Regions from separate parts of the Providencia sp. 6390 genome, predicted to be linked through region 2. Evidence: predicted binding sites of a transcription regulator. Region 2 holds the regulator's gene; each other region holds the start of a gene.
What was found. Region 2 encodes Fur, which represses iron uptake genes when iron is present. Its sites were predicted from a motif close to ATAATAATGAGAACNACTATCAA; they were not measured.
Positions count from the first base shown of each region.

Region 1: exbB (tonB-system energizer ExbB) is a predicted target of Fur. The motif match lies at 728-750, and genes of this name have one in related genera.
Region 3: AC3Z9T_RS00775 (TonB-dependent siderophore receptor) is a predicted target of Fur. The motif match lies at 3,400-3,422, and genes of this name have one in related genera.
Region 4: sodA (superoxide dismutase [Mn]) is a predicted target of Fur. The motif match lies at 2,740-2,762, and genes of this name have one in related genera.

Region 1 is NZ_JBYVYL010000006.1:166,581-171,874, reverse strand. Features, by position in the region: gene metC (cystathionine beta-lyase) at 1-542, opposite strand, end outside; gene exbB (tonB-system energizer ExbB) at 962-1,885, shown strand; gene exbD (TonB system transport protein ExbD) at 1,893-2,321, shown strand; gene yedE (selenium metabolism membrane protein YedE/FdhT) at 3,712-4,926, shown strand; gene yedF (sulfurtransferase-like selenium metabolism protein YedF) at 4,923-5,162, shown strand.
Region 2 is NZ_JBYVYL010000002.1:203,987-209,280, reverse strand. Features, by position in the region: gene chiP (chitoporin ChiP) at 1-139, shown strand, start outside; gene AC3Z9T_RS06180 (beta-N-acetylhexosaminidase) at 208-2,886, shown strand; partial or broken gene AC3Z9T_RS06175 (Rpn family recombination-promoting nuclease/putative transposase) at 2,942-3,517, opposite strand; gene fur (ferric iron uptake transcriptional regulator) at 3,902-4,351, opposite strand; gene fldA (flavodoxin FldA) at 4,524-5,051, opposite strand; gene ybfE (LexA regulated protein) at 5,193-5,294, opposite strand, start outside.
Region 3 is NZ_JBYVYL010000001.1:138,309-143,602, forward strand. Features, by position in the region: gene purL (phosphoribosylformylglycinamidine synthase) at 1-3,256, shown strand, start outside; gene AC3Z9T_RS00775 (TonB-dependent siderophore receptor) at 3,537-5,294, shown strand, end outside.
Region 4 is NZ_JBYVYL010000011.1:2,548-7,841, reverse strand. Features, by position in the region: gene AC3Z9T_RS18995 (J domain-containing protein) at 1-110, opposite strand, end outside; gene AC3Z9T_RS18990 (Hsp70 family protein) at 110-1,807, opposite strand; gene sodA (superoxide dismutase [Mn]) at 2,006-2,632, opposite strand; gene acs (acetate--CoA ligase) at 3,039-4,994, shown strand; gene AC3Z9T_RS18975 (DUF485 domain-containing protein) at 5,063-5,294, shown strand, end outside.

The DNA.
Region 1 (5,294 bases), on a different contig from region 2:
ATGGTTTCAGGAGCCTGTTGACGAATAGCTTGTACAATCGCGGGCAAGTCATGAATTTCCATGGTAATAGAGCTAGGCGCTTCTAAAAAAACAATGCGCGTGTTAGGGCGCATTAGTTTCACAATACCTGCACCAATTAGGGGGTCAAAATAGCTGGTGGTAACGTTTAGTTTAGTCAGGATGTTGTCGCAAAAGTTTTGTGTCGGATCGTAAGCAGATCCGGTGACTAAAATATGATCGCCAGAAGAGACAAATGATAATATTGCATTGGTAATGGCAGCCGCCCCAGAAGGATATAATACTGTACCCGCCCCGCATTCTAGTTCAGTCATGGCTTCTTGGAAGGCAAAGTGTGTTTGCGTTCCACGGCGACCATAGAAAAGTACTGAATTTGCGCGATAACGTGTTGCATGACGTTTCTCTTCTATGGTGTCAAAGATGACTGATGAAGTGCGCTGAATGATTGGATTAACCCCTTTTTGTGTATATTTAGGGTTTCTGCCTAGGTGTACAAGTTGTGTTTCGGGGCGGATCTTTGCCATATTGTGTCCTTGAACTTGCTTAAAGTAGGAAAATTGGAAAAGTGATTCATTGAAGTTAAATGATTTGATTGAGGAAGTACACGCTTTAACTTTCAATCTGATTTTTTTTCATGTCAGCGTAAAATAACCTTATGACTGTAATGGTCTTATTTGCTTCAGAGCAAGAAATAATAAAAAAATGTTGAATAGTAATGATAATTACTATCAATTCGCACCATGTTTGATATTATCAGCACCGCCATTTTAAAAAATGGCTAAATTGGGCGAGGGAATTTCGCTTTTATCGGTTAGTCGGTGATTGTAAGTGATGCATCATCGGCACACATTTTTACTTTAAATAATTCAAGGAGTAGTACTGCAACTTGAATTATGGTGAGTATATTAATAGAACACAGAAAAAGAGAGTATAAGGCCAACTGATGCGTAAACTAACAGCTTCTATTCTATTGGCGATGGGTCTGATGGGAACAGCACATGCAGATACCACACCTGCAACAACCTCTACATCAGCTCAAACAGCACCGGCAGCTTCTACTCCTGAAGCCAGTAATCCATCAGCCGTGACGCCAACAGCACAAAACCAACCTACTGCTGAAAATAGCATATCAGCACCTGTGATCAGTGAAAGTATTTCCATTGAAACTGAAAACCAAGGTGGCTTTGATAAAGACTTATCGGTTTGGGGTATGTATCAAAATGCGGACAATGTCGTTAAAACCGTCATGATAGGGCTGGTTATCGCATCAATTATCACTTGGGCACTGTTCTTCTCCAAAGGTATTGAGCTATTAGTGGCTCGCCGTCGCCTGAAAGCAGAAGCAAAAGCATTAGCGGATGTTAAATCTTTAGATGAAGCCGTGAGTATTGCAAGTAATTTTAAAGCAAACAGTGTGACTAGCCTACTACTTAATGAAGCTGTTGCTGAGAGAACATTATCTGCACAAAGCACAGACTTGGCTGGTATTAAAGAGCGTACAGGGTTCCGTTTAGAGAGAGCGATTGCGGCGATTAGCCGTTATATGGGGCGTGGTAATGGTTATTTAGCGACCATTGGTGCAATTTCTCCATTTGTGGGGCTATTCGGTACTGTTTGGGGGATCATGAATAGCTTTATTGGTATTGCTCACTCACAAACAACTAACTTAGCTGTTGTGGCGCCAGGGATTGCAGAAGCATTACTGGCAACAGCAATTGGTTTGATTGCAGCTATTCCTGCTGTGGTTATTTATAACATTTTTGCGCGTATGATTAATAACTATCGTGGTCAGGTTGGCGATGTTGCAGCACAAGCTGCGCTACTATTAGGTCGCGATCTGGATCTGGCAAATAGTAAAGCAAGGTAAAACGATTATGGCAATGCGTTTAGGCGATGAACAAGACGATAGCGGTGAAATGCATGAAATTAACGTAACACCTTTTATTGATGTTATGTTGGTTCTACTGATCATCTTTATGGTGGCTGCACCATTAGCAACCGTTGATATCAAAGTTGATTTACCTGCTTCGACAGCAAAACCACAACCGCGTCCGGAAAAGCCTGTATTCCTTACGGTAAAATCAGATAGTCAGCTATTTATTGGCGATCAGGCGGTAACGAAAGAACAGTTAGCAACATCACTTGATGTGGCAACAAATGCCAATAAAGAGACAACCATATTTTTCCAAGCCGACAAGAGCGTTGACTATGAAACAATGATGGATGTCATGAATGCATTACGCCAGTCAGGCTATCTTAAAATTGGTTTAGTTGGCATGGAAGCAACCGCACCTAAGCAGTAAATCATAATTTTTTTTACAACGCGTTGTATTTCAGCTGAGATACAACGCGTTTTTATTATTTGTTGTTTATTTAATTTCCTTCCGTTTTATGCCTTTAATCATTAATTTCTTGAATCAATACCGTCATTTTATAATTTTAAAGTGCATAAAAAATGCAACTTATTTGTTCGCTTTTTTTTTCACTTTTAGCTCTATTAGCTCACTAAGTGATTATTAAAAATAAACCATTTTTTCTTTATGGGATTATTTAATTTTGAATGGCGCTAAGTAGTTACGCGTATATTTTAACTCGAATTAGGCGTTCGCTTTCTTTGGGGAAAATATAACTGATTGTTTTTTAATAAATAAAAAGGAATGGGTAATATAATAGAGGATAGGAAAATAGCGTATTCATTTTGTGTGTTGTTGAATGATCAAGATAATAGAATAAGTTAGATTAATACTTATTATGCTTTCACATATATGATTAAATAAACATAACAATTAAACTTTAATCTATTTCCAGATAAGAAGAGTTAATTAAAAATTGATTTTGTAACATTTTCAAGATATCAGTAATTATGTAAATTATTTCTAAAAATATATATTAATGTTTAACTGAAACAAGCTTTATTCACAATGTTGTTGATTTTTAAGTGTATTTTTATTGTTTTTGGAAATTTTAGTTAAATGAAAAAAACACTTGCGCAACAATTGTGTTGCGTTATAATGCAAACAATAACATTTGGAAATACTTTTAAACACTTTTCATGCTTTAAACTATTTATTTTCTTTATACGCCAAACTAGGGAAATATAAATTAACCTTGGTATCTTGAGTTAACAAAAATAAGTTTTACCATATTGTTTTACTTTAATGATGAATCGGTTTATCAGTTGAAGAATGTTATTCTGAAGTCAAATGGGCTGATTTCAGACTACGCATAGCAATGCAACGCCTTAATCGGCAATTTCATATTATACTCCTCTATTATAGATAAATAAGACTACACATTCCTGCGTTATCTCTGATAACGCTTTTTTTTTGTGTGACTGCTTTCGCCTTATCTCTCCGCCCGCATTGGGCGAAGGTTTACGGCGGATTTTGCTAACTGTACAAATTGCGGTTTACTTAAATGCGGCTAGAATTATTTGCATAGATATCTTCACGAAATGAATTATCGGAGTATGATGTTACCCCTACCTGCTGTGGGGAATATACTCGTCATACATCAAGCTGTAGGGTTTTCGTTAAGGTATAAGTGACTAAGCTATGTTCGTCGGGTCATAGTGTTTATCTATGTTCCCCGCCTACTTCACTTGCCGCCAACCTACAACTCGAATTATTTAGAGTATAGATACAACGGCGGGCTTCTCTGCCAGGTACTGGCGTGAATCAATTGGAAGTTAACATGACTTGGTCTGAGTTTAAATCTCACTATCTCATCCGTTTTTGGAAACCTTTACCTGCCGTTATTGCAGCAGGTGTCTTATCGACATACTACTTTGGCCTAACTGGCACATTTTGGGCAGTAACTGGCGAATTCACTCGCTGGGGTGGGCACATTTTACAGCTATTTGGTGCTGAACCTGAAAATTGGGGATACTTTAAGGTTATTGGTTTTTCTGGCAGCCCATTAGATCGAATCGATGGTGTGATGATAATTGGGATGTTTGCTGGATGCTTCGCGGCAGCACTATGGGCAAATAATGTTAAATTACGAATGCCCCAACATCGGATCCGTATTTTTCAAGCTATTATCGGCGGTATTATTGCAGGGTTTGGTGCTCGTTTAGCTATGGGATGTAATCTTGCCGCATTTTTTACGGGGATCCCTCAATTTTCTTTGCACGCATGGTATTTTGCTATCGCAACAGCGGCAGGCTCTTATTTTGGCGCTAAATTCACACTCATGCCAATGTTTAGGATCCCCGTTAAGTTAAAAAAAGTCTCCGCGGCTTCTCCTTTAACACAGCGAACTGATGTGGCTAAAAAGCGCTTTAAGTTAGGTATGACGGTATTCTTAATTGCCATTGCTTGGGGTTTTTATACCTTATGGGATGCACCTGTATTGGGCATCGCTATTTTGTGTGGTATAGGGTTCGGTTTACTGATTGAACGTGCTCAAATTTGTTTTACCTCGGCATTCCGTGATTTATGGATCACAGGAAGAACCCACATGGCAAAAGCGATTATTATTGGTATGGCGGTCAGTGCGATTGGTATTTTTAGCTATGTGCAACTCGGCGCAACCCCAAAAATTCTTTGGGCAGGTCCAAATGCGGTTATCGGCGGATTACTGTTTGGCTTCGGGATTGTGTTAGCTGGTGGCTGTGAAACAGGTTGGATGTATCGTGCTGTTGAAGGGCAAGTCCATTATTGGTGGGTTGGTTTTGGTAACATTATTGGCGCGACCATTCTTGCTTATTATTGGGATGATTTGGCACCTTGGTTAGCAACGGATTTTGATAAGGTTAATCTACTCGAAACATTTGGTCCCCAAGGTGGATTAGCGGTGACTTATCTGCTATTGGCATTAGCCTTTATTTTAATGTTAGTGTGGGAAAAATACTTTTTCCGTAAACGCGCGCAAACTCAAGCAATTGCATCAACGGAGGCATTATGAGCCATAAAGAAATTATCCCTGACTATCGGTTAGATATGGTGGGGGAGCCTTGCCCTTACCCCGCGGTAGCTACATTGGAAGCGATGCCATCGTTAAAAAAAGGGGAAATATTAGAAGTGGTGAGTGATTGCCCACAATCGATTAATAACATTCCATTAGATGCAAAAAACTATGGCTATACGGTGTTAGATATTCAACAAGATGGGCCAACTATACGTTATTTAATTCAGAAATAATTGATTCCCATCAGATACCCGTCATACTTCTGTTGCAGCGTTGTGAGCCTAGCTGCAACACGAATTATTTAGGGTATCCCGTTAAATATAAAACATTAATTAATTGAGTTTCTAGTGTAGTTATTGGTTGTT
Region 2 (5,294 bases):
AGACACTTTATTTAAACTACATTTTACTAAATATGATAACCATACTGATATACCAAGTTATGGTGGTGGGTTTGGCAATATATTCCAAGATGAAAAAGACATTAAATTTATGGTGATGATGCCATTTACTATTTTTTGATAGCGCGGTCACTGCTATCAATAAGTAATATGGCAGTGGCTGATTTTGAATTTAATATTGAGGTCACAATGAAAAAAAATTATTTAAGCCCTTTATCACTATTAATCTCAGCAACTCTATTTTCAACTGTTGTGAGCGCTGAACAGTCATCAAACCAAGTCGTCGATGCATTAGCGAATATGGATGTGAAAATTAATGTCATTGATAACCAAGCTGGGGAGCATGGTATTGATTGTGCCACATTAGGCGCTGATTGGGCGGCATGTAATCGTGTTGATATCACATTAACGAATGGCTCTAACGCTATCGAGTCTGATGATTGGGCTCTCTATTTTCACAGCATTAGACAAATATTAAAGCAAGATAACCCGCAATTTAAGATCACTCATGTTACGGGTGACTTACACAAAATAACACCAACAGATCAGTTTAAAGGTATTAAAGCGAATGAAAAAGTGGTGTTACCAATAACGGGCGAGTATTGGCAAGTGAGTTATTCAGACTTTATGCCGCGTTGGTATGCAACATCTGGTGATGCATTACCACGTAATCTCAAAAGTACTGATACTCAGGATACGACCCAATTTGTAGCGCCATTTGAACTGAATAACTGGAAAAGAACAGGAGCAGACAACAACGTACTTATGACTCCTGAAAATCGTTATCAAAAAAATCTCTCTTTGAAGGCGTTATCTGAACAGCAGTTACGAGGTCAAATTTTACCTACACCATTTGATATCACACTACAGCAAGGAAATGCTGATTTATCTAAAGGTATAAAATTACATTTAGAAGGGCTCACTAAAGGTGAACTTGCAGTCATTGATGAGCATTTGCAACAAGTAAAACTTAAGCAAAATAATCAGGGCTTTCTGGTTGAAGGTAAAATCGCACCTAGCCAATTCTCTGCTGATAACCAAGTGAGTGGTGCGTATGAGCTTGTGGTGACACCACAAAAAGCACGGATTATTGGTTATGATAATGTTGGGTTATTTTATGGTGTTGAATCATTTCTTTCCGCAATAACAGAATCTGATAAACCAACGATTGCTGCGATGACTGTTAAAGATAAGCCTCGCATGGACTATCGAGGGGTTTTCTTGGATGTTGGACGTAATTTCCATAGTAAACAAGTGGTCATGCGTTTAATTGATCAAATGTCTCGCTATAAGCTTAATAAATTCCATTTTCACCTCACCGATGATGAGGGCTGGCGGATTGAAATCCCTGGTTTACCTGAGTTAACCGAAGTGGGGAGCCAGCGCTGTCATGATCTTGATGAGCAAAAATGTTTGTTACCGCAGCTAGGTTCAGGCGCTGAAAATAATAATATGGGGAGCGGATATTTTACACGCGATGACTATATTGACATTTTACGTTATGCCAAAGATCGCCATATTGAAGTGATCCCTGAAATTGATATGCCAGCACATGCCCGAGCCGCGGTGGTATCAATGGAAGCACGTTATAATAAATTAAAAGCCGCTGGAGATGAGAAAGGAGCGGAACAATACCGTTTAGTTGATCCATCAGATACATCAGTGACAACCTCCGTACAATTTTATGATAAGCGTAGCTACTTAAACCCATGTTTAGATTCATCTAAAAACTTTGTTGATAAAGTTGTTAGTGAAGTGATGCAAATGCATGAGGAAGCTGGAGTTCCACTGAAAACATGGCATTTTGGTGGTGACGAAGCGAAAAATATTCGTTTAGGTGCTGGGTTCCAAGATAAAGATGGTCAGATTGAACCAGGTAAAGGGATTATTGATAAACAGATAGAAGATAAGCCGTGGGCAAAATCAAAAGCCTGTCAGGTGCTTATCGCAAACGGTGATATCAGCGATTTTGATCACCTTTCTAGCCATTTTGCCAAACAAGTGAGTGAAGGTTTACATCAAAAAGGGATCACCACCATGCAAGCATGGCAAGATGGTTTGAAAGATGCTGCAAGTGCGAAAGACTTTGCAACTAAAAATGTGAGAGTCAATTTTTGGGATACCCTCTATTGGGGGGGCTTTGATTCAGCAAATGACTGGGCAAATAAAGGTTATCAAGTCGTTATTTCAAACCCTGATTATGTTTATCTAGATATGCCATATGAAGTTAATCCAAGTGAGAGTGGCTATTATTGGGCGACCCGTGCTAGTGATGAGCAAAAAGTTTTCTCATTTGCACCAGATAATTTACCTCAAAATGCAGAAACATCTGTGGATAGGGATGGAAATCAGTTTACGGCGAAAAGTGATAAACCTTGGCCGGGGATCTATGGTTTGTCTGGGCAACTATGGAGTGAAGCTGTTAGAACAGATACTCAAGTAGAATACATGCTATTCCCAAGGATCTTGCCATTGGCAGAGAGAGCATGGCATAAAGCGCAATGGGAAAATACTTATCAAGCAGGCCGTGAATATAGTGGTGGTAAGACTCACTATGTTTCACAACAAAAGTTAGCTGATGATTGGAACCGTTTTGCAACAGTTGTTGGAATAAAAGAATTGCCTAGATTAGATAGAGCGGGTGTTGCCTACCGTATTCCTGTACCGGGTGCAAAAATTGAAAATGGTGTTTTGCTGGCAAATCTTAGCTATCCAGGTTTAGTGATCGAATATGCGTTAGAAGACAGTGACAACTGGCAAATCTATTCAGTACAAAACCCTCCAAAAGTTAGTGGTAATGTGCAGGTTAGAGCGAAAAACTCTGCGGGTACACGAACAAGTCGTGCGGAGATTGTGACATTAAAATAGGGTATAAATATTGGTGGTACTGGTTAGGTGCCACCAATTTCGATTTGTAATCGCATTATTGCAGAGAAATTAATTCTTCTCGGCTTAAATCTGTGCTTTCCATAATTAATTCAAGGCTAATACCATTTCTCAGAAGATTACGAGCCATTGAAATTTGTGCTTCACGCATGCCTACGACTCTTCCTTCAACCCTTCCTTCAATCCTTCCCTCGGCTCTTCCTTGTAAAATACCTTCTTGCCGGCCTTTGTTCTGTAAACGTTGTGCAATGCTCACGATGGGCTCCTTGTGTTTTTCCGTTTGTTGTTCAAGATCCCGTAGTATCTGTTCAAAATTTGGTGTGTCTAGAGTAGTAAACAGATAATTAAGGATGGCAATTACGTCATCGTCGTTATTATAGTGCTGGTTGAGGGCGCGAGCCAATGGCGGAACCACTATCTGAAACTGATTTCGTCGCTGTTTATGCTTCATGGCTAATTCCATCACAGCAATTTTTCGATGATTGACTAGCTCATTATCATCAATAATGGTCACATCGATCAAAGGAAAGGGTTGTGTATACAATTTATGGGCTACATCAGGTAATGTAAAACAGTCTGTCCACATTTGTGAGTAAGGATATGGGGTGCGCTCCCCATGATATACTCGTCATACTTCAAGTTGCAGCGTTGTTGACTACGCTCATTCGCGCCAGTCACATACTTATGTATGCTCCTAGCGACTCATTCACTTGTCGCTTAGCTGCACCATGAATTATTTAGAGTATAAAATAGTAGTGGTACAACAATTGGTAGGGTTTTATGACCTTGTTGTAGATTTTGGAGCCGTTATACAAAGTATATAAAGTGATTTTTGTTGATGGTGGATGTTGCAGAGATAGTAGTCAGTAGCAAGAGGAGAGGTTGTTTATGTATAGATAAAAGAAAACCCCATGTAATACATGAGGTCCTTCAGTAATCAAGGGCTTTATCAGCACCTTTTTATTACGATTTTATCGTGTGATTAGAAACCACTAAATCACTCTTTCGCTTCGTGTGCATTGGCATTTTCACGGCAATCACCATCTGCACAGTGACCATAGAGATACAAACTGTGGTTAGAGAGTTTAATGCCATGGCGCGCAGCAATATTGGTTTGACGCTCTTCAATTGATTTATCAGAAAACTCAATAACTTTACCGCAATCTAAGCAAATCAAATGGTCATGGTGGTGCTGTTGAGTCAGCTCAAAAACAGATTTACCACCTTCGAAGTTGTGACGTGTCACAATACCAGCATCGTCGAATTGGTTTAATACGCGGTATACCGTAGCTAGACCGATCTCTTCACCCATATCAATCAATTTTTTGTAGAGATCTTCCGCACTGACGTGATGGCACTCAGGCTCCTGAAGTACTTCCAATATTTTTAATCTTGGAAGAGTGACTTTGAGTCCAGCATTTTTCAATGCTTTATTGTTGTCTGTCATGCGGGTTTGTCCTGTATCTTAAATCAAAAATTTAACAATAATGAGACATTTTTAACATATATTCAGTTGTCTTCGAAACTGATTTACAATTATAGGCATGGAAACAAAAAATAGAAACCATGCTTTGTCTCATTATTATAATTATATCAGCAATCCTACGCTGACTTGTTCGTTAACTTAGGATCTCAGATAGAGACATCTCTTCTGAAATTTGTTGTACCCATGCATCAACACGCTCTTCAGTTAGCTCTGGCTGGCGGTCTTCATCGATGGCCAAACCAATGAAGTGATTGTCATCATACATACCTTTAGAGGCTTCAAAATGGTAGCCTTCAGTTGGCCAAGTACCTACAATTACTGCACCACGCGGTTCAATAATATCGCGAATAGTACCCATCGCATCACAGAAGTACTCTGCATAGTCTTCTTGGTCACCACAACCAAATAGAGCAACAAGTTTGCCTTCAAAATTAATTTCTTCGAGAGTTGGGAAAAAATCATCCCAATCGCACTGAGCCTCACCATAATACCAAGTTGGGATGCCAAGAAGTAAAATATCAAACGCTTCAATGTCTTCTTTGCTGCACTTAGCAATATCATGAACTTCAGCGTTATCGTTGCCTAATCTCTTTTGGATCATTTTGGCAATATTTTCTGTATTACCAGTGTCACTACCGAAGAAAATGCCTATGACTGCCATAAAGTGAATAACCTCTTGTTTTTCCAATCTGGTTTGAAAAGGGCCAGATAGGGCTAAATTTGAATAAATAGAACTTTGGCCTTATTTTGGCGAAAAAAGCTGAATAAATCTGTCGAATTTGTGTGGTTAACTGAGTCAAAGCTATCTGTCTGAAGGCTCGTAAACCTGCGCGAGCTGTGACATGAGCATCTCTTCTATTAACTCGCTCCGGCTCATATTTTTTTCATCAGCCAACCGATTTAA
Region 3 (5,294 bases), on a different contig from region 2:
AAACTCAGAGCATTGTCGCCATAAAATCTTTAATGCAGATTGGATTATTGATGGTGAAGAGCAGCCTAAATCGCTGTTTAAAATGATTAAAAATACCTTTGAAACAACACCTGATTACGTATTGTCGGCTTATAAAGACAACGCCGCAGTCATGGAAGGTTCTTCTGTAGGACGTTTCTTCCCTGAACCAGATGGTCGCACGTATCGCTATCATCAAGAAGACGCACATATTTTGATGAAGGTAGAAACGCACAACCACCCAACGGCAATTTCACCTTGGCCGGGTGCCGCAACTGGCTCTGGTGGTGAAATTCGTGATGAAGGCGCAACAGGCCGTGGCGCAAAACCGAAAGCTGGCTTAGTGGGTTTCTCTGTTTCTAACTTACGGATCCCTGGCTTTGAGCAGCCTTGGGAAGAGGACTTTGGTAAGCCTGAACGTATTGTGACCGCACTCGATATTATGTTAGAAGGCCCATTAGGTGGTGCGGCGTTTAATAATGAATTCGGCCGTCCTGCACTTTTAGGTTACTTCCGTACATATGAAGAAAAAGTGAATAGCCATAATGGCGAAGAGCTACGCGGTTACCATAAACCAATCATGCTAGCGGGAGGGATCGGTAATATTCGTGCTGATCACGTTCAAAAAGGCGAAATCCCTGTTGGGGCAAAACTGATCGTTCTTGGCGGCCCATCAATGAATATTGGTTTGGGCGGAGGCGCTGCCTCATCAATGGCATCAGGCCAATCAGATGCCGATTTAGATTTTGCTTCAGTACAGCGTGATAACCCTGAAATGGAACGCCGTTGCCAAGAGGTGATCGATAATTGTTGGCAGCTCGGTGATGATAATCCAATTTTGTTTATTCATGATGTTGGTGCAGGCGGTTTATCGAATGCCATGCCTGAATTAGTGAGTGATGGCGGTCGTGGCGGTTGTTTTGAGCTACGTAAAATTTTAAATGATGAGCCGGGTATGAGCCCACTCGAAGTGTGGTGTAATGAATCACAAGAGCGTTATGTATTAGCGGTTGCTCCTGAGCAAATGACGCTTTTCACTGCCATCTGTGAGCGTGAACGCGCACCTTTTGCAGTTATTGGTGAAGCAACTGAGCAACGTGAACTGGTATTGAAAGATACGCATTTCAATAATCAGCCTATCGATATGCCACTTGATGTGTTATTAGGTAAAACACCAAAAATGTTGCGTGATGTTAGCACGTTGAAAGCTCAGCCAGATGCGCTAGATAGAACATCGATCGATTTAAATGAAGCAGTAAAACGTGTGTTGCATCTTCCTGCTGTTGCTGAAAAGACATTCTTGATCACCATTGGTGACCGTACAGTAACAGGTATGGTTGCTCGTGACCAAATGGTTGGTCCATGGCAGATCCCTGTTGCTAACTGTGCCGTGACTACTGCCAGCCTTGATAGCTATTATGGCGAAGCAATGTCAATTGGTGAAAGAACACCTGTTGCATTGTTGGATTTTGCCGCCTCTGCACGCATGGCGGTGGGCGAAGCGTTGACCAATATTGCTTGTGCTTATGTGCAAGATCTTAAGCGAGTAAAATTGTCTGCAAACTGGATGTCTGCTGCGGGTCACCCAGGGGAAGATGCAGGCCTTTATCAAGCGGTTAAAGCAGTAGGTGAAGAGCTATGCCCTGCGCTTGGTTTGACTATCCCTGTCGGTAAAGATTCGATGTCAATGAAAACACGCTGGCAAGAAAATGGCGAAGAGCGTGAAATGACATCACCACTATCATTGGTAATCAGTGCCTTTGGTCGTGTTGAAGACGTACGTTTGACCGTGACACCTGAATTAAAAACCGGTATTGATTCTGCTTTAATGTTAGTTGACTTAGGGCAAGGTCATAATGCGTTGGGTGGCTCAGCATTGGCACAGGTGTATCGCCAATTAGGCAATAAAGCACCTGATGTCCGTGATCCTCAGTTGTTGTCTGGTTTTTTTACTGTAATCCAAAACTTACTGTCAGAACAAAAATTGTTAGCCTACCACGACCGTTCTGATGGTGGTTTGTTTGTGACATTGGCAGAAATGGCATTTGCTGGTCATTGTGGCATCAATGTCGATATTAGCGAATTTGATGAAGATATTTTAGCCGCTTTGTTCAATGAGGAACTCGGTGCTGTTATTCAAATTAAACAGCAAGATAGACAATACGTCGAAGCATGTTTTGCTGATGTAGGGCTTGCTGAGTGTGTGCATTATTTAGGAACTGCGACACAAGACGATGCAGTGGTGATTAATAGTCGTGACACTGTTGTTTATCGTGAATCACGTAGTACATTGCGCCAGTGGTGGGCAGAGACAACATGGCAAATGCAGCGCTTACGTGATAATGAAGTGTGCGCTGATGAAGAGCATAATGCTAAGTTGGACACCCAAGATCCAGGTCTAAATACTAAGTTAACTTTTGATATTGCTGATGATATTGCAGCTCCTTATATTTCGTCAGGTGCACGCCCTAAAGTGGCAGTACTACGTGAGCAGGGTGTGAACTCGCATGTCGAAATGGCTGCTGCATTTGACAGAGCAGGTTTTGATGCCGTCGATGTGCATATGAGTGATTTGTTGTCAGGAAATCTGTCATTAGCGGGCTTCCAAACATTAGTAGCGTGTGGTGGTTTCTCTTACGGTGACGTATTAGGTGCTGGTGAAGGCTGGGCTAAATCAATTCTGTTTAATTCACGTGTTCGTGATGAATTTGCTGCTTTCTTTGCGCGTCAAGATACACTATCGCTTGGTGTCTGTAATGGCTGTCAGATGATGTCGAACTTATATGAATTGATCCCTGGCGCAGATTTATGGCCTCGATTTGTTCGTAACCGTTCTGAGCGTTTTGAGGCTCGTTTTAGCTTAGTTGAAGTCGCGAAAAGCCCATCATTATTATTACAAGATATGGCAGGTTCACGTATGCCAATTGCAGTTTCGCATGGTGAGGGTTTAGTTGAAGCACGTAACCCAGCTCACATTCAGCAATTGGAAAATAGTTCGCTGGTGGCACTGCGTTTTGTGGATAACTATGGGCAGGTGACTGAACAATATCCAGCTAACCCGAATGGTTCTGTGAAGGGTATTACGTCTGTGACTTCAACCGATGGCCGAGCAACGATTATGATGCCGCACCCTGAACGCGTCTTCCGCACAGTGAGTAATTCATGGCATCCAGAAAATTGGGGTGAAGATAGCCCTTGGATGCGTATTTTCCGCAATGCACGTAAACAATTAGGCTAAATAAGCTAGTTTAGTTTAAGTTGTTAAAAAGGCTGCAGCGCAGTGCGTTGCAGCCTTTTTTATCTGTAATAAATGGTGTCAGTTTACCAGCCTTATCTCTTATCACTCATTTTATTTGTTTTTACCTCATCAAGTTATTGCGCATAGTAATTATTATCAATATCATTTCTATCTTCTTTTTTGGTTATACTTTTTTTGATAAGAGAGTTACATCGTGGGATCAGTCATTGTTTCTTCGGCGAAACGACGTTTTTCGTGGGTTTATTGCTCTGTTTTTGTCATGTTATTTCCTGCTAGCGCTGCTTTGGCTACTCAATCATCAACTAATAACTCAAGCAATGATGTGCTGGTTGTCACTGCTGCACCAGATGAAAGTTATAGCGGTGATAATGTTTATTCAACCTTGAAAACACTGACTTCGCGCAATGAAACGCCACAGTCTATTAGTATTGTGACGCCACAGGTGATCAATGATTACAGTGTGTCCAAGGTTGATGATGCGGTTAAATTTGTTAGTGGGGTAACACAAGGAAATACCTTGGGCGGTATTGAAGATGGTTTTGTTAAGCGTGGTTTTGGCTCGAATTCAGACGGTTCTATTTTTATTGATGGAGTGCGTAGTAACCAAGGCCTAGCAATGGATGCCACGGTGGGGCGAGTTGATGTACTCAAAGGTTCTTCATCATTGCTTTATGGCATTCTCAACCCTGGCGGCATTATCAATTTAGTGACTAAAAAGCCTGAGTATCAATGGCAAGGACGCATCAGCGGGCGAACCAATAGCCATGGCGGCGGTACGGGAAGTGTCGATTTGACAGGTCCTTTGGGCAACGGGTTTGCTTTTCGTTTGATTGCAGAACGGCAACATGAAGATTATTGGCGTAACTTCGGTGAAAATGAACATACATTAGTTGCACCTTCGATTAGTTGGTTAGGTGATTCGTCTTCATTTAATTTTTCGTATACAGAGTATAAATTTGATGTGCCTTATGACCGCGGTACAGCTTTTGTCGACGGTAAGCCCATTAGTATTCCTTACAATGTCAGGATCGATGATGAAGCGAACCATGCATGGGGTAAAAATAAACGTCTCAATGCAGAATATCGCTATGAATTTGATGAAACATGGGAAACTGGTTTTAAGTATGCATGGTTCCAGCGTCGTTATGACAGTAACGAAGTACGCGCTACTAAAATTGATGTCGATACTGGCGTTGTGACTCGTCGAGCCGATGCTAACCGTGGTTTTAACCATCAAACAACGTATTTATCATGGGATGTTCGTGGCACACCCGAAATTTTAGGTATGCAACATGACGTGACTTTTGGCGCTGATTACGAGAAGGCTCAAACATATAAAGCCTATTCTTATCGCGGTAAGGTCAGTAAGACATTCAATATGTACCATCCTGTTTATGGCGAAGAACCAATTGTGAGTGATGCAACGGTAGATGATAAAAAAAGCAACTTACGTTCTACCGTATATAGCCGCTCAATCTATGCTAAAGACAGTATTCATTTGAGTAACCAATGGATTGTGGTATTAGGCGGGCGTTATCAAGGCTACACTCAGAATGCCAGTAGCGGCTGGATAAAGAAACAAACGGACCTGCATGATCGTGGTAATCAATTTATTCCACAGGCAGGTTTGGTGTATAAGGTGTTGCCTGATTTGGCGTTATATGGCAGCTATAGTGAGTCTTTCACACCATCGACACAGGTAGATGATGATGGAAACGTCGCTTCGACTGAAAAAGGCAAAACATATGAGATCGGCGCTAAATGGCAAACAACACCAACAGTATTAACAACATTAGCCTTGTATCGTATTGATGAAAAAGATATGTCTATTTTTATGAATGGACTTAACCGTAATATTCCAAAAGCACGTTCTGAAGGCATTGAGCTGGAAATCAATGGTGAAATTGCGACGGATTGGCAGGTGATCGCCAATTACAGTTTTAACAACACTCAAATCAAACAAGATAATTTGAAACCTGAAAACGTGGGTAATCATCTGGTCAATGCTCCTCGCAAT
Region 4 (5,294 bases), on a different contig from region 2:
TCCTCTGGATGACTATCTGGTCGATATTTTTTTACTTGTCGTGCATAGGCACGACGAATTTCCTTTTCATCCACCGTTGGTGTGATATCTAATATTTCCCACATACTCATTAATGTGAGTCTCCCTCATAACGACCCAAAAACTGTTCGACTTGGTCACGAATTACTGCAATACGGCGTTGATCTTGACTATCTAAAGCCCTTTCAAATTCCGTCGTTACTTGGTCTATCCAATAACGATCTTCACCCAATAAGAACTCATACAAACGGGCACAACGCGCTAATAACATTCTATTTTCTTGTCGATCTCTGGGGTGCTGTTTTAAATCAGCGATTTTAAGCAAGCTTTGTGCAATTTGCTCTTCACTCATCTGTCCCGGTACTTTTTCTATTACGAGGCGAAATATTTCGGGGTTTCCTTGGTATCGACATTCAATTTCTAATAAACCATCAACGGTGTAGGTGAATCGGACATCAATATCGACTTCTCCCGCAGGTTTTGCAGGAATATCAATACTCATTTCACCGAGAAACACGTTGTCTTGCACACGTCGTGCTTCCCCTTGATAAACCTTCAATAGAATAATTGTTTGGTTATCATCGACCGTACTAACGGTTTGCATCTTACTGACAGGTAGAAAAGTATTACGCTCAATCAACGGTAAAAAATAGCCTGACTCATAATGCATCGCATTTCTTTTGGATGTTTCAATCCCCAATGAAAAAGGCATCACATCCGTTAAAATCACATCATCAAGTGCTGTATCCGCCATCACCATCCCTGCTTGCACACCTGCGCCTAAAGCAACGGCTTCATCAGGGTTCAAATCATGGCGAGGGAAGCGACCAAAAAGACGAGCAACGGTTTGGCGAATTAATGGCATCCGTGTCGCACCACCTACCAATAAGATGTCATCAAGATCATTAAGGGTGAATCGTGAATCATGCAAGGCTTGCACAATTGGCTGCTGCAATCGAGTCAATAAAGGTTGGCAACAGGCGCTGAACTCTTGCTCATTCATTGTCCATTGCCAATCGTGATCATGCCAAGACCAAGTCACCGTTGCTTCATTGCTTTGGCTCAAAGCAATTTTCAATGATTCTGCCTTTTCCAACAACTGTGCCCTAACCTCAGCTTGTGCTGCTTTTAATTGGGGTTGTTGATTCAACATCCATTGATAGATGGCTTCACTGAAATCATCACCGCCTAAGCGCACATCACCACTACTGGCACAAACTTCAATAACTCCTTCAAACATATCAATAATGGAAACATCAAAGGTTCCACCACCGAGGTCAAATGTCAGGTATTTATGTTCTTTATTTTCCAGTAAACCAAAAGCCAGTGACGCCGCTGTCGGTTCATTGAGCAACCGTAAGACATTTAACCCAGCAAGTTGCCCTGCGGTTTTTACTGCTCGACGTTGCACATCATTAAAATAAGCAGGAACAGTGATCACCGCATCTTTTACTGGATAACCCAGCCAAGCTTCTACATCTTCTTTTAATTGCCTCAGCAATATGGCTGAAAGCTCCTCAGCACGAAACGTGCGATGGCCTAAAGGTAAGGTTGCATTGGTTCCCATAAAGCGTTTAAAACTGGCTTGGGTCAACTGTGGGTGACTTTGCAGACGCGCGCGCGCTAAATTGCCCACTAAAATTTGCTCGTCATCATCAAGGCCAATCACTGAAGGTGTGAGTACATCTCCTTGTTTATTTGGAATCAATACTGAACGCCCTTCAATCCACAAACTCACTGCACTATTACTAGTACCAAGATCGATTCCCATTACCATGCTAGATGCCATTTTATCTTCCTTATTTCCCTTATTGCCTATAGTTCACTCTTCCGTACAAATAGATTAACTATACTAATGAACTAGATTATAAATAAAACAAAAAGATTGGAACGAGACAAAACTGAGATTGACTAGAAAAAAGAGGGCTACAAATAAAAAAGGCGCAGCCAATAATGACCACGCCCACGAGTTTATTAACTAAATTAATTAGTTAGTTTTATCTGCAAAACGTTTTGCAGCTTCGTCCCAGTTAACGACTGACCAGAACGCTTTGATGTAATCAGGGCGACGGTTTTGATATTTCAAATAATAAGCGTGTTCCCACACATCGAGACCAATAATTGGGTAGCCAGATGCGCCAGAGATAGCTTCACCCATTAGAGGGCTGTCTTGGTTAGCGGTAGAAACAACAGCTAATTTACCGTCATCTTTCAGTACCAACCAAGCCCAGCCAGAACCAAAACGGGATGCAGCTGCTTTTTCGAACAGGTCTTTAAACGCATCAACGCTACCGAAATCACGCTCAATCGCTGCTTTCAGAGATCCGCTCAGCTCTGTACCTAGCTTCAAACCTTTCCAGAAGAAGCTGTGGTTTGAATGGCCACCTGCATTGTTACGCACAAAGGTACGTTGGTCCGCTGGGATTTTATCTAACTGCTGAATAAGCACATCGATATCGAGATCCGCTAATTCAGGTAATTTTTCTAATGCGGTATTGGTATTGTTTACATAGGTTTGATGATGCTTGGTGTGATGGATTTCCATGGTTTGCTTATCAAAATGAGGTTCCAGCGCATCATAAGCATAAGGTAAAGCAGGTAATGTATAGCTCATTGTATTGTCTCCAGTGACTTATTAATTTACACCGTTTACTCAAAAGGTACGGCACATCGGGTATATACTCACACCTTGTGAAAATAGCTTTCATTATAGTGATTTTACTGTTAATGAAAATCATTATCAAACCCATGGGTTTTATGGGGTCTTTCTCATTAACTAGCATTGACTATTTATTTAGCAACTAATACCAATGTTACCCCCCTTTGATTTTCTTTAGTATCGACATTATCCATATAATTAGATAATTATTTCATTTAAGCATTTCGCATCAAATGATAATCCTGTTAAATCCATTACAATTAATACGTGATCTTCCGCGCAAAAGAAAAACAAATTTATATTTCCTGCTTTAGTTAACCATTTTTTGACATAGTATTAACATCTGCAAGGAGATAAAAATATGACTCAAATAACTAAGCATCCCGTTCCTGCTGAAATTGCAGAAAATGCCCTGATAAACGAGCAACAGTACAACACAGAGTATCAACTCTCTATTCAAAACCCTGATCAGTTCTGGGGTGAGAAAGGGAAAATTGTCGATTGGATCAAGCCATATACTCGAGTAAAAAATACCTCCTTCGACCCAGGTCATGTCAGTATTCGCTGGTTTGAAGACGGAACCCTTAACTTAAGCGCTAACTGTTTAGATCGCCATCTGGCTGAAAAAGGTGATCAAACCGCTATCATTTGGGAAGGCGATGATCCTTCTCAATCTAAACATGTTACTTACCGCGAACTACATCATGATGTCAGTCAATTCGCCAATGTGCTAAAGCAGCAAGGTATTCGCAAAGGTGACGTCGTTGCCATTTACATGCCAATGGTGGTTGAATCCGCAGTGGCCATGTTAGCTTGTGCTCGCATTGGTGCTATTCACACTGTGATCTTTGCTGGCTTTTCGCCTGAAGCTGTATCTGGCCGTGTTATCGATTGTAAAGCCAAGTTGATTATCACTTCTGATGAAGGTTTACGCGCTGGTCGTGCTATTCCACTGAAAAAAAATGTTGATGATGCATTAACCAATCCAAATGTCACTACCATCAAAAACGTCATTGTTTACCGTCGTACTGGGAATGTACCGAGTTGGGTAGAAGGCCGTGATCTATGGTGGCATGATTTGGTTAAAGGTGTCAGTGCTGATTGCCCAGCAGAAGAAATGAATGCAGAAGACCCTTTATTCATTCTCTATACTTCGGGCTCAACAGGTAAGCCAAAAGGTGTTTTGCACACCACTGGTGGTTACTTGGTTTACGCAACCCTGACCTTTAAATATACCTTTGATTATCACCCAGACGAAGTCTACTGGTGCACTGCTGATGTGGGTTGGGTAACAGGCCATAGCTATCTGCTATATGGCCCTTTATCCAATGGTGCTAAAACATTAATGTTTGAAGGTGTGCCTAATTACCCAGCGGTTAACCGTATGAGCCAAGTGGTTGATAAGCATCAAGTTAATATCCTTTACACCGCACCTACAGCGATCCGTGCATTAATGGCTGAAGGCGATAAAGCCATTGAAGGTACCGATCGTAGTTCACTGAGGATCCTCGGTTCTGTCGGTGAACCCATTAACCCTGAAGCTTGGGAGTGGTTCTATAAGAAAATCGGTAACAGCCGTTGCCCAGTCGTTGATACATGGTGGCAGACAGAAACCGGTGGTTTTATGATCACACCGCTTCCTGGTGCAACTATGTTGAAACCAGGTTCTGCAACACTGCCGTTCTTTGGTGTTCGTCCTGCACTGGTTGATAACCTCGGTGAGCCTCTGGAAGGGGCAACTGAAGGTAACCTTGTGATTGTTGACTCGTGGCCGGGTCAGGCCCGTACTTTGTATGGCGATCATGAACGTTTTGAGCAAACCTACTTTTCAACCTTCAAAGGTATGTATTTCAGTGGTGATGGTGCTCGTCGAGACGAAGACGGCTATTATTGGATCACAGGCCGTGTTGATGACGTATTAAATATTTCAGGTCACCGCCTAGGGACCGCCGAAATAGAATCAGCTTTAGTTGCACATCCAAAAATCGCAGAAGCAGCTGTTGTTGGTATTCCACACAGTATTAAAGGGCAAGCGATCTACGCTTATGTCACTTTGATTTCAGGGGAAGAACCATCACCTGAGTTGTATACCGATGTCCGCAATTGGGTACGTAAAGAAATTGGCCCAATCGCAACCCCAGATGTTCTACATTGGACGGATTCTCTTCCTAAGACCCGCTCTGGTAAGATCATGCGCCGTATCCTACGAAAAATTGCATCAGGAGATACTAGTAATTTAGGAGATACCTCCACACTAGCAGATCCAGGTGTTGTCGAAAAATTACTCGAAGAAAAACAATCAATGAGTATGTCATAACGCTCAAAGGCCGCCGATAAAGGCGGCCTTATATACACTCTAATAAGACAATACAGAGGAGAACTCTGATGGATGCTACTGCTTATCAAAAGGTAGAGAATAACCCTCGTTTTAAAGAATTGGTTAGGAAACGTGGTCGATTTTCATGGTTGTTGTCAGCTATCACATTAATACTGTATGTCAGTTTTATCTTTCTTATTGCATTTGACCCTAGCTGGCTTGGAACACCAATCTCTGAAGGTTCTTATATCACCCGCGGTATTCCTGTCGGTGTTGGCCTGATTGTCATCTCTTTTGTGT